DNA from 3 places in the Citrobacter sp. U14242 genome. Region 3 is predicted to be linked to each of the others. Evidence: predicted binding sites of a transcription regulator. Region 3 holds the regulator's gene; each other region holds the start of a gene.
What was found. The regulator LexA, encoded in region 3, represses DNA repair genes until DNA is damaged. The targets are predictions, from matches to a motif close to TNCTGTATGTACATACAGNA.

Region 1 (4,253 bases), on a different contig from region 3:
ATCCTGTTCCGTGGTTGCCCATATTCGTCAGGCGAATCGGGGGGAAGTGGCGCTGGAAAATACCCACCCGTTTACGCGTGAACTGTGGGGACGCAACTGGACCTATGCCCATAACGGACAGCTGAACGGCTATAAATCGCTGGAAACCGGTAATTTCCGTCCGGTCGGCGAAACCGACAGTGAAAAAGCCTTCTGCTGGCTGCTGCATAAGCTGACCGAGCGTTATCCGCGTACGCCGGGTAACATGACGGCAGTATTTAGATATATTGCGGTACTGGCCGGGGTATTACGTGAGAAAGGTGTTTTCAACATGCTGTTGTCCGACGGACGGTATGTCATGGCCTTCTGCTCAACCAATTTGTTCTGGATCACGCGTCGGGCACCGTTTGGCGTGGCGACATTGCTGGATCAGGATGTGGAAATTGATTTTAGCTCAGAGACCACACCCAATGATGTGGTCACTGTGATTGCTACTCAGCCACTGACGGGCAATGAAACCTGGCAAAAGATTATGCCAGGCGAGTGGGCGCTATTTTGTCTCGGGGAGCGTGTAGTTTGACGCCAGTTGCGGCTGAACCACTTCGTGACTCAACGGCTTGCTGACGATATAACGGCCATCGACAACGGAAACGGTTGGTGGCTTACGCGTTTGTTCAAAGTAATCGTATCCCGGTTTTAGCTGCGACCAGAAATCTTTGTAATACGAAAACTTATGGCGCTGCATGTTAGCGTCAGTCATGCGGAACGGGTAAATGCTTACCTGAACGCTGGACTGGCCGAATACCAGAGCGCCGGTCACAAACTGGAAAATCTCATCAATACCGTTGTCGGTCATTGCATAGCAACCGACAGAAACGCAGGCACCGTGGATCATCAGGTACTTACCTTCGTAGCCGTGCGCACGATCGTAGGCGTTAGGGAAGCCAATGTTAATTGCTTTATAAAAGCGGCTGTCTGGTTTGAGTTGCCCGCGCTGAACGCTGTAGAACCCTTCCGGACTTTTAAAATCACCCTGACGCTGTTTTGGCCCTAATCCACCGGAGTAGTTACAGATTTTATAGCTGTCGAGAAGCTGATACTGTTCGCCCATCTTGACGTACAGATCGAGCGTCCGCTCTTCTTTAAAGATCTGAATATAGACAGGGGACCCCATCAATTGCTGCTTATATTCTTTGCTGATTGGCGTGGTCGGGCTGCCGCTGCTCAGCAAACCGGCAAATGAAACGCACGGCAATAAAAGCATCGCAAGAAAAAATGCGATTTTACGCATACTGCTTATTCCTTGATAAAACGATTACACACGCCAGGACGGCAAAAAGAGTCCCCAAATCAGAAAAGTCTGCATTTGGAGCGCTCACATTAGCACCAAGAGAGTTTTTCGCAAGTCTCTCGTGCGCCGTTTACACTTTAGTTTGTCTTTATACTGAAAATTGGGATTAAAGACAGTCAGAAACGGGCGTATTTTATTATCTGCCGACTCTGCGAGTTGTGTTTGTGGCGTTTTCTGTCGCGTCATAAATGAGACAATATAAGGTATGTTCATCCTTCTCACAGCACAAAAATACTGTATACTTAAACAGTGTTGTGGGAGGCGAGCGATGCGCAAAATCATACATGTCGATATGGACTGCTTTTTCGCGGCGGTGGAAATGCGTGATAACCCGGCCCTGCGCGACATCCCCATTGCTATTGGTGGCAGTCGCGAACGTCGGGGGGTCATCAGCACCGCCAATTACCCGGCACGAAAGTTTGGCGTGCGTAGCGCAATGCCTACGGGAATGGCGCTAAAACTGTGCCCGCATCTCACTTTATTACCCGGCCGTTACGACGCTTATAAAGAGGCTTCTCGCCAGATTCAGGCCATCTTCTCTCGCTACACTTCCCTCATCGAACCCCTTTCGCTGGATGAAGCCTATCTTGATGTGACCGACAGTCCGCACTGCCACGGCTCGGCCACGCTGATAGCACAGGAGATCCGTCAGACGATTTTCAACGAACTACAGTTAACCGCTTCTGCGGGGGTTGCTCCGGTTAAATTTCTGGCCAAAATCGCCTCCGACCTGAATAAACCCAACGGGCAATATGTGATTACTCCCGCAGATGTTCCCGAATTCCTCAGAACGTTACCGTTGGGGAAAATACCCGGCGTCGGCAAAGTCTCTGCCGCGAAACTGGAATCGATGGGATTACGGACCTGTGAAGATGTTCAAAAATACGATCTGGCCCTGCTGCTTAAGCGGTTTGGTAAGTTTGGTCGTGTGCTGTGGGAGCGCAGTCAGGGTATTGATGAACGCGATGTGAATAACGACAGGCTGCGAAAGTCAGTCGGCGTCGAGCGCACGCTGGCGGAAGATATTCATGAATGGTCGGAGTGTGAGGCAATTATTGAGCGACTCTACCCGGAACTGGAGCGGCGGCTGGCAAAGGTTAAGCCTGATCTCTTTATCGCCCGTCAGGGGGTGAAGCTAAAGTTTAATGATTTTCAGCAGACGACGCAGGAACACGTCTGGCCGCGCTTAAATAAAGAGGATCTGATCGCGACGGCACGTAATACCTGGAACGAACGTCGGGGAGGGCGTGGGGTAAGGCTGGTGGGATTACACGTTACGCTGCTGGATCCGCAACTGGAAAGGCAACTACTGTTGGGGATTTGACGCTGATGTATTGCCGGTTGGCGGCGTAAATGCCTTATCCGGCCCACAAATCAGTGCGTAGCGTGTGGGCCGGATAAGTACAGTGCCATCCGGCATTTAGTGCAGAGACTTACTTCGCCGGAATAGACTTCAGCAGTTCAGTCAGCAGGGTCCAGTAATGACCGACGCTTTCAATATGAACCTGTTCATCCGGAGAGTGCGGACCGGTGATGGTCGGCCCGATGGAAACCATGTCCATCTCCGGATACGGTTTCTTGAACAGACCGCATTCCAGGCCGGCGTGGATAATCTGGATGTTCGGCGTCTTGTTGAACAGACGCTGATAGGTTTCACGCACCAGGTGCATGACCGGAGAGTTCGCGTCCGGCTGCCAGCCAGGATACGCACCTTTGGCTTCAGTTTTCGCGCCAGCCAGCTTGCCAAGAGAATCCAGCATGCTCACGACATAGTCTTTACCGCTGTCGATCAGCGAACGAACCAGGCAGTGGATCTGCACGTTATCGTCAGTCATGGTCACAACGCCAACGTTCAGCGAGGTTTCTACAACGCCTTTTGCCACGTCGGAATTGCGGATTACACCGTTTGGCGTCGCGTTCAGCAGACGAATGAAGCTATCGCGAGACTGGGAAGTCAGTGCGGCTTTGTCATTGCTGACGGCATCCAGCAGCAGCGCCAGATTCTTCTCTTTTGCTTCCAGCTCGTTTTTCAGGATCTCCTGATATGTGCTGACCAGCGCTTTTAACGCATCAACTTTATCGGCAGCAACAGCGAGAGTCGCAAAGGCTTCGCGCGGAATAGCGTTGCGCAGCGTACCACCATTGAAGTCAACCAGGCGCAGATCCAGCTCTTGGGCGTGACCTGCCAGGAAGCGTACCAGCAGCTTATTCGCATTACCGAGGCCAACGTGAATTTCGCCACCGGAGTGACCGCCTTTCAGGCCTTTTAAGGTCAGCTTAAAGCTCTGGAAGCCAGCAGGAATGGCTTCACGCTCGAGCTTCAGGTTAGAGGTGAAGTCGATACCCCCCGCGCAACCCATGTAGATCTCACCTTCTTCTTCAGAGTCGGTGTTGATCAGGATATCCGCCTGCAGCCAGTTCGCCTGCAGACCAAATGCGCCGTCCATGCCCGCTTCTTCGGTCATGGTCAGCAGCACTTCCAGCGGACCGTGTGCCACGTTGTCATCAGCCAGTACCGCCAGCGCGGACGCCATACCGATACCGTTATCTGCACCCAGCGTGGTACCACGGGCTTTTACCCATTCGCCATCAATATAAGGCTGGATCGGATCTTTGGTGAAGTCATGCACAGTGTCGTTATTTTTTTGCGGGACCATATCCAGGTGCGCCTGCAAAACGACCGGCTTGCGATTTTCCATTCCTGCGGTAGCGGGTTTACGAATCAGGATATTACCCACCTGATCGCGCTCGACGTGGAAACCTTTCTCCTGGGCCCAGCTCAGAATGTGTTCAGCGAGTTGCTCTTCATGGTAGGACGGATGAGGAATAGAACAGATTTTGGCAAAAATATCCCACAGCGGTTGCGGGGATAACTGAGACAGTTCAGACACGTTGAGTCTCCTTGGCGATGTCCTACAAAATT
Region 2 (4,253 bases), on a different contig from region 3:
ACCTGCTCCATCAGCGGCAGCGTGGCATCCTGCCAGCCTTCAGCGATCGCCACACCGGGTGCTGCAGGCAACGCGCGGATACGCGTTTGCCGGTATTGCCCAAATAGCGCGGTTAACTGCGACTGAGACAGAATAGCGGCCATTTGTGTGGCAAGCGTGACCAGAAAAGATTCTTCGCTTTCGTCGTACTGGCGCAACTCACGTTGCTGTACCACCAGGACGCCTAATAACTGACGCCGCTGGATGATCGGTACGCCTAAGAACGCACGAAAACGTTCTTCTTTCACCGAAGGAATATATTTAAAGCTGGGGTGTTTTTGCGCATCGGCGAGATTGATGGGTTCCGCCAGCCTGCCAACCAGGCCAACGATCCCTTCATCAAACGCCAGTGCAACAGTGCGACCGCGTGGTTTTTTAAGTCCTCGGGTCGCCATCAGGTAATAACAGCGTCGGTCGTGATCGGCCAGGTAGACCGAGCAGACCTCTGTATCCATCGCAAGACAGATGTCAGTAACCAGAATATTCAACGCCTCATTGAGACGTGGGGCACTGGCTACCTTTTCGACTATTTCGCGCAGGCGGGTGAGCATAATTTGCGTAGCTTAACCTCTTTTACGTCTGTACGCAGGTGCGCTTTGCGGCTTAGGAGTGCTCTCCTGAAGCGCCATCACAACACTTGCGAATTCTTTCATCACCCTGCGATAGACATCGCGTTTAAATGACACCACCTGTCGAACCGGATACCAGTAACTCACCCAGCGCCAGCCGTCGAACTCAGGTGTACTGCTGGTTTGCATATTGATTTCAGCATCACTGCTGACCAACTGCAGAAGAAACCATTTTTGTTTCTGGCCGATACAAACCGGCTTTGTGTCCCAACGCACCAAACGTTTCGGTAACTTGTAACGCAACCAGTTACGAGTAGAAGCAAGGATCCGTACATCTTTACGACTCAGACCGACTTCTTCAAAGAGTTCCCGGTACATCGCCTGCTCTGCTGTCTCTCCTGCATTTATCCCGCCTTGCGGGAATTGCCAGGAGTGCTGACCAAATCGCCGGGCCCACATGACCTGCCCCTGGCGGTTACAAATTACTATCCCTACATTCGGGCGGTAGCCATCGTCATCAATCACCGGACTACCTCAACATAAACCTTATATACAAACGATTGTTTCACACTCCAGAGGGGCGGTAAACCACTCTGTTAAGGGCGAGATAATCTAATAACAATTGAATAACTCACAGCAAAGGGCCGAGTTATAAACAGAAGATACGCTACATAGGCGATTTTATTCACCTTTTCTGTGGATATAGTTGTGAAGAAGTACGGAATTACTATGGGAAAACCCGGAACAGTCTGAATAAGACATCCGTCACATAACAAAAATAGTCTTATATATTCATTAAGTTAAAATCAAAAGCTGTAGCTAAACATGCAGAAATGTGATGTACATCACGCATACGATCTTCGGGCTGATGAAAGATCGACCAGCGTTGGTTTTATCCACAGATTATGCCAATAAGTTAGGCACAATTTGTGTGAAAATTCGATTTTCGTCGCACGTCAAGGCTGTAAATTGAAACAGTAGTGGGGGTTTTTCACAGTTATCCCATCTTTCTGTGGATAACATGGTGTAAGATCCTGTTCATTGTCAGTGACCAGAATTGGAAAACCCGGTTTTCTGTTGCGCAACGTTCTACATCAAAATATAAAAACCAATATAAATCATGCAATTGGATAAAGCATGTGGAAAAAGATAAACTCTGTCCACACGGTATAAAATCATTGCTCATTTTTTAACCCAAGGGTAAACCTGATGCCAGAACTCCATCCATTGCTTTCTCCTCCTGAATCCGAAGCCCAGTTGCTGCACCAGGCACGGCAACTTTCGGGCTACACGCTGGGAGAACTGGCGGCGATGGCAGGACTCGTCGCGCCCAAGGATCTGAAGCGGGACAAAGGCTGGATTGGCGTGTTGCTGGAAATTTGGCTTGGGGCCAGTGCGGGGAGTAAACCGGAGCAGGATTTTGCCGCGCTGGGGGTGGAGTTAAAAACAATCCCAGTGGATAGCCTTGGCAGACCGTTGGAAACGACCTTTGTCTGCGTGGCACCATTAACCGGCAATACCGGCGTGACCTGGGAAACCAGCCATGTTCGACACAAGCTTAAACGCGTGTTGTGGGTGCCTGTAGAAGGTGAACGCAGCATCCCTGTGGCTGAACGTCGCGTTGGCTCCCCGCTGTTGTGGAGTCCGAATGAAGAGGAAGATCGACAGTTGCGTCTGGACTGGGAAGAGTTAATGGACATGATTGTGTTAGGGCACGTCGAACGTATCACCGCCCGTCATGGTGAAGTTTTACAACTACGCCCAAAAGCCGCCAACGCCCGGGCGCTTACCGAGGCTATCGGTGCCCATGGTGAACCGATCCTGACTCTGCCACGCGGGTTTTACCTGAAAAAGAACTTCACGCGCGCACTGCTGGAACGGCATTTTCTAATCCAGGCTCAATAACACACCCTGACCTTTCGCCCGTCGCGTTACGCGCCTATAATTACCGCTTCTTTTTTTTGGCAGGACTTTGTTCGATGTTATTTGCATGGATAACCGATCCTAACGCCTGGCTGGCGCTCGGTACGCTGACGCTGCTGGAGATCGTTCTCGGGATCGACAATATTATTTTCCTTTCTCTGGTTGTAGCAAAACTCCCAACAGCACAACGCAATCATGCCCGACGAATCGGGCTGGCGGCGGCGATGGTGATGCGTCTGGCGCTGCTGGCATCCATCGCCTGGGTAACGCGGCTCACTAACCCGTTATTCGAACTGTTTGGCGAGGCAATTTCGGCGCGCGATCTGATCCTTCTGCTCGGCGGGTTGTTCCTGATCTGGAAAGCGAGTAAAGAGATCCACGAATCCATTGAGGGTGAAGAGGAAGGGCTGAAAACCCGGGTCTCCTCTTTTCTCGGCGCGATTGTGCAGATCATGCTGTTGGATATTATCTTCAGTCTGGACTCAGTAATCACCGCAGTAGGTTTGTCCGATCATCTGTTTATTATGATGGCAGCCGTCGTGATTGCCGTGGGTGTAATGATGTTTGCAGCCCGCCCAATCGGTGAATTTGTTGATCGTCACCCTTCGGTAAAAATGCTGGCACTCTCTTTCCTGATACTGGTTGGCTTCACGCTGATTCTGGAAAGCTTCGATGTCCATGTGCCGAAAGGATACATTTACTTCGCTATGTTCTTCTCTATCGCGGTAGAGACCCTGAACCTGTGGCGCAATAAAAAAAATCCGCTCTGACAAACACTATCGCTCCCCGCATGGGGAGCGAATACTCCCCGGCACCTTCCTTCTCTCACAGATTAAGATTTTACTGCTTTCGCCCTGCACAACTTCGCGTTATTACTAAACGAGTGTCAGACGCAGGCCATGTGAGGATAAGCAGATGAAAAAATGGGCAGTTTTAATTTCCGCCGTCGGGCTGGCTTTTGCCGTTTCCGGATGCAGCAGTGATTATGTGATGGCAACAAAAGATGGTCGAATGATCCTGACCGATGGTAAACCAGAAATTGACGATGATACCGGTCTGGTGAGTTATCACGATCAGCAAGGCAATGCGATGCAAATTAACCGCGACGAAGTCTCTCAAATCATTGAGCGTTGATGGTTAAGGTCAGCCACGCTGCTGGCCTTAACAATTTTGCTTCCCTTTTTCCCTTCCCTCAGCCATTTTTATAATCCTTATGTCGTGATTATAAAAAGGAAACGGCTATGCAATATCACCGTATACCCCACAGCTCGCTGGAAGTCAGTACACTGGGGCTGGGCACAATGACGTTTGGTGAACAAAACAGCGAAGCCGACGCACATGCACAGCTCGACTATGCCGTTGCACAAGGCATAAATTTAATCGACGTTGCCGAGATGTATCCGGTACCGCCTCGCCCAGAAACCCAGGGACTCACCGAAACCTACGTGGGCAACTGGCTCGCCAAACACGGCAGCCGCGAAAAACTGATCGTTGCCTCTAAAGTCAGCGGCCCGGCGCGTAACAATGACAGCGGTATTCGACCGAATCAGGCGCTGGATCGTAAAAACATCCGCGAGGCACTGCACGACAGTCTGAAAAGACTGCAGACCGATTATCTCGATCTCTATCAGGTCCACTGGCCGCAGCGTCCGACAAACTGCTTTGGTAAGCTGGGATATAGCTGGACGGACTCTGCCCCGGTCGTTTCCCTGCTGGATACGC
Region 3 (4,253 bases):
CTCTTCCATCAATGCGATAGCGTTTTGCTGCGCTTTTTCATGGGAGATTTTTTTGCTGCGAGCTTCATCTTCCACCGCGCGCGCGATGGCTTTTGAGGCCAGCAGTTTATTAAACAGATCCTGGCGGGCAGGGAGGCGAGGGCCAACCGCGGCTAAGCGCTGGCGGGCAAAGTGCATACGCGCGACGCGTGCCAGTTTCTGTGCGATGGTTTTATCTGTGCCGTGTTCGTCTGCCATGCGGCGCAGGGAGACGGAAGGTGAGAAGCGGACAAAACTGTCGCGTCCCAGCCAGGAGACGGCAAAGAATTTCTGTACGCCATTCAGCATGCGAAGTGGCGGATTGACCTCGCCTTTCTCGCGCCCTGGCGCACGGCCAAACATCACCGATACCGGCACCATCTGCACATCCAAATCGGGGTTGCTGCGATGCAGATCGAGATAGTTATGGAACAGCTTGATGGACTCTTCTTTTGGCGTGTAATAGGTGAATACACGCGGGCCGCCGTGTATAAACACGTAGCGCGGCAGCAAAGTCCCGTCTATCTCCAGCGGTTCCAGGGGATCGGGGAGGTCGTGCACCAGACATTGGGCACGCAGTGTCAGCAAGTCAGCTTTTGAGTTGTACGGTAAGACGTACATAATGGGACGAGAGGTATCGAGTCCCAATTCCGGGGCGGGTTCCGCCGGGATAGACTTGCTTTTTACCAGGATGCTTAATGGTAAATTCAGTAATTTGTAGTAAATTCGTGGCCAGCCGGACATAAACGATGTAAAGCCTCTGGTTAATAATGCAAATGCGCTGCAAGGATATCAGAAAGTTTAGTGAATTTCTGTGGTATCCCGTCATACTTCGCGCAGCTTTGCTTATGCCCTGAAACAAACAGGGTAACGATACAATGATACTAACGCTAATAATGTAAAAAGGTTCTTTTGATGGCCAATAATACCACTGGATTCACTCGGATTATCAAAGCAGCAGGCTATTCCTGGAAAGGTTTCCGTGCCGCATGGATCAATGAGGCGGCATTCCGTCAGGAAAGCGTTGCCGTACTGTTGGGGGTAGCAATTGCCTGCTGGCTGGACGTTGACGCGATTACCCGCGTACTGCTGATTGGTTCGGTGATGCTGGTGATGATCGTTGAAATTCTGAACAGCGCCATTGAGGCGGTCGTCGACCGGATTGGTTCTGAGTATCATGAGCTTTCTGGCCGGGCGAAAGATATGGGATCGGCTGCGGTATTGCTTTCTATTTTTGTCGCGCTGATCACCTGGGGCATCCTGTTGTGGTCGCATTTGCGATAAAGATTCCACAACTTCATAAATCTCCTGTTTTTTGTGCAGTTTGCGGTTCCAAATTCGCCTTTAGCTGTATATACTCACAGCATAACTGTATATACACCCAGGGGGCGGAATGAAAGCGTTAACGGCCAGGCAGCAAGAGGTGTTTGATCTCATTAGAGATCACATCAGCCAGACAGGTATGCCACCGACGCGTGCGGAGATCGCGCAGCGTTTGGGGTTCCGTTCCCCAAACGCGGCTGAAGAACACCTGAAAGCGCTGGCACGTAAAGGTGTGCTGGAAATCGTTTCTGGCGCATCGCGTGGTATTCGCCTGCTGCAGGAAGAAGAGGAAGGTTTACCGCTTGTTGGTCGTGTCGCGGCCGGTGAGCCCCTTCTGGCACAGCAGCACATTGAAGGTCATTACCAGGTTGACCCATCACTGTTCAAACCGAACGCCGATTTTCTGCTGCGCGTCAGCGGCATGTCGATGAAAGATATCGGGATTATGGATGGCGATTTACTGGCTGTGCATAAAACGCAGGACGTGCGCAATGGCCAGGTTGTTGTTGCCCGTATTGATGATGAAGTCACGGTTAAGCGCCTGAAAAAGCAGGGCAATAAGGTTGAGCTTCTGCCAGAAAACAGCGAGTTCAAACCGATCATCGTTGACCTGCGTGAACAAAGCTTCACTATTGAAGGGTTGGCTGTCGGCGTGATTCGTAACGGTGAATGGCTGTAATGATCTGCTGATTTCCTGTAGGCCGGAAAAGGCGTTTATATCGCTCTCCGGCAAGTTGCCCGATGACGTTACGCTTGTCGGGCCTACAAAAACGCGTTAATTCCTTTTCAGGCTCCTTTCCATGCCTTTCTTTACCTCCTCTGATAAAGCACTTTGGCACCTTGCCTTACCGATGATTTTCTCCAACATCACTGTCCCACTGCTGGGGCTGGTGGATACGGCGGTGATTGGTCATCTGGATAGCCCGGTCTACCTTGGTGGCGTTGCCGTTGGCGCAACAGCGACCAGTTTTCTCTTTATGTTACTGCTGTTTTTACGCATGAGTACCACCGGTCTGACAGCTCAGGCGTTCGGCGCGAAAAATCCGCAGGCACTGGCACGAGCGCTGGTTCAGCCGCTGATGCTGGCGTTGGGTGCCGGATTGCTTATCGCACTGTTTCGTACACCGGTTATCAGCCTGGCGTTGCATATCGTGGGAGGTAGTGAAGCGGTGCTGGAGCAGGCCAGACGTTTCCTTGAAATCCGTTGGCTCAGCGCGCCCGCCTCACTGGCCAATCTGGTGCTGCTTGGCTGGCTGCTTGGCGTCCAGTATGCACGCGCGCCAGTGATCCTGCTGATTGTTGGCAATGTGCTTAACATCGCGCTCGATTTGTGGCTGGTGATGGGCCTGCATATGAACGTGCAGGGCGCGGCGTTGGCGACGGTGATTGCTGAATATGTCACGTTACTGATCGGCCTGATGATGGTACGCAACGTTCTGCATTTGCGTGGGGTTTCGCTGGCGATGTTGAAGCTTGCGTGGCGCGGCAACTTCCGCCGTTTACTGGCGCTTAACCGTGACATCATGCTGCGTTCGCTGCTGTTACAACTCTGCTTTGGTGCTATCACGGTACTCGGGGCTCGCCTCGGTAGCGATGTCATTGCTGTCAATGCCGTTCTGATGACCCTGCTGACGTTCACCGCTTACGCGCTGGATGGATTTGCCTATGCCGTGGAAGCACATTCTGGTCAGGCTTATGGCGCGCGGGATGGCAGCCAGTTGCTGGATGTCTGGCGGGCGGCTTGCCGGCAGTCGGGTATCGTGGCAATCCTGTTTTCCCTGGTCTATGCCCTGTTCGGCGAGCAGATCATTGCGCTATTGACCTCATTGCCGCAGATCCAACTTCTGGCCGATCGCTATCTCATCTGGCAGGTGATTTTACCGCTGGTGGGCGTCTGGTGTTATCTGCTGGACGGGATGTTTATTGGCGCAACGCGTGCCGCGGAAATGCGTAACAGCATGGCCGTTGCGGCCGCGGGTTTCGCGTTAACGCTACTGGCTTTACCGCTACTGGGAAACCACGGCTTGTGGCTGGCGTTAACCGTTTTTCTCGCGTTGCGAGGTCTTTCACTGGCCTTCATCTGGCGACGTCACTGGCGTAAGGGCACCTGGTTTGCCTGATGCCTATGGTTAAAAATTCTGAATAGTAAATAAAACCCAGAATCCCTGACTACACTTATTATCACGCCCGGCAAAAACAGCATGTATCCGGGCGCAGCACTCTCGCTATTCACAACCTAACGATGAGGACTTGATGATGAATAAAGACGAAGTCAGCGGTAACTGGAAACAGTTCAAAGGTAAAGTGAAAGAGCAATGGGGCAAACTGACCGATGATGATATGACGGTCATTGAAGGTAAACGCGACCAGTTGGTAGGTAAAGTCCAGGAACGATACGGGTACGCGAAAGATCAGGCGGAGAAAGAAGTTAAAGATTGGGAAAAACGCAACGATTACCGCTGGTAATTAACCCCTCCCTCCTGAGAGTACAAGGATGTACGCTCTTTTATTTACCGCCCTACTTTCTTCTTCACCTGAATGGTATGGTCATGCTGGCAATCACCAGGATGGCGGCATGATTCAACTTCCACACATGCCGGACACAGGCCGTGGGCTTCAATCACGTTATGGCGCAGAGCAAATCCCATTTTAGCTGCCAGCGTATGCATAATATCTTCCACGCCTTCCGCACACTCTTCTTTTACCACACCACAGCGGTCACAAATAAACATTGCCGAGCTATGGGTTGGCTGATCGAACAGATGACAGAGCACATAGCTGTTGGTGGACTCCACTTTGTGCACAAAGCCTTGTTCAAGCAGAAAATCAAGCGCACGATACACTGTCGGGGGTTTGGCCTGAGGCTCGGTTTCCCGCAGCAGATCAAGCAGATCATAGGCGCTGATCGCACC

Region 1: the regulator LexA is predicted to act here: its motif matches at 1,563-1,582, upstream of dinB (DNA polymerase IV).
Region 2: the regulator LexA is predicted to act here: its motif matches at 1,569-1,588, upstream of mutH (DNA mismatch repair endonuclease MutH).

What each region holds. Positions count from the first base shown of each region.
Region 1 is NZ_JBKGLW010000003.1:415,834-420,086, reverse strand. It holds gene ACLJXE_RS06980 (class II glutamine amidotransferase) at 1-559, shown strand, start outside; gene dpaA (peptidoglycan meso-diaminopimelic acid protein amidase) at 530-1,270, opposite strand; gene dinB (DNA polymerase IV) at 1,599-2,654, shown strand; gene pepD (cytosol nonspecific dipeptidase) at 2,764-4,221, opposite strand.
Region 2 is NZ_JBKGLW010000011.1:162,627-166,879, reverse strand. It holds gene ptsP (phosphoenolpyruvate--protein phosphotransferase) at 1-590, opposite strand, end outside; gene rppH (RNA pyrophosphohydrolase) at 603-1,133, opposite strand; gene mutH (DNA mismatch repair endonuclease MutH) at 1,818-2,513, shown strand; gene ACLJXE_RS18865 (TerC family protein) at 2,588-3,301, shown strand; gene ygdR (lipoprotein YgdR) at 3,447-3,665, shown strand; gene ACLJXE_RS18855 (NADP(H)-dependent aldo-keto reductase) at 3,773-4,253, shown strand, end outside.
Region 3 is NZ_JBKGLW010000013.1:85,768-90,020, reverse strand. It holds gene plsB (glycerol-3-phosphate 1-O-acyltransferase PlsB) at 1-762, opposite strand, end outside; gene ACLJXE_RS20320 (diacylglycerol kinase) at 934-1,302, shown strand; gene lexA (transcriptional repressor LexA) at 1,412-2,020, shown strand; gene dinF (MATE family efflux transporter DinF) at 2,142-3,461, shown strand; gene ACLJXE_RS20305 (CsbD family protein) at 3,598-3,807, shown strand; gene zur (zinc uptake transcriptional repressor Zur) at 3,852-4,253, opposite strand, start outside.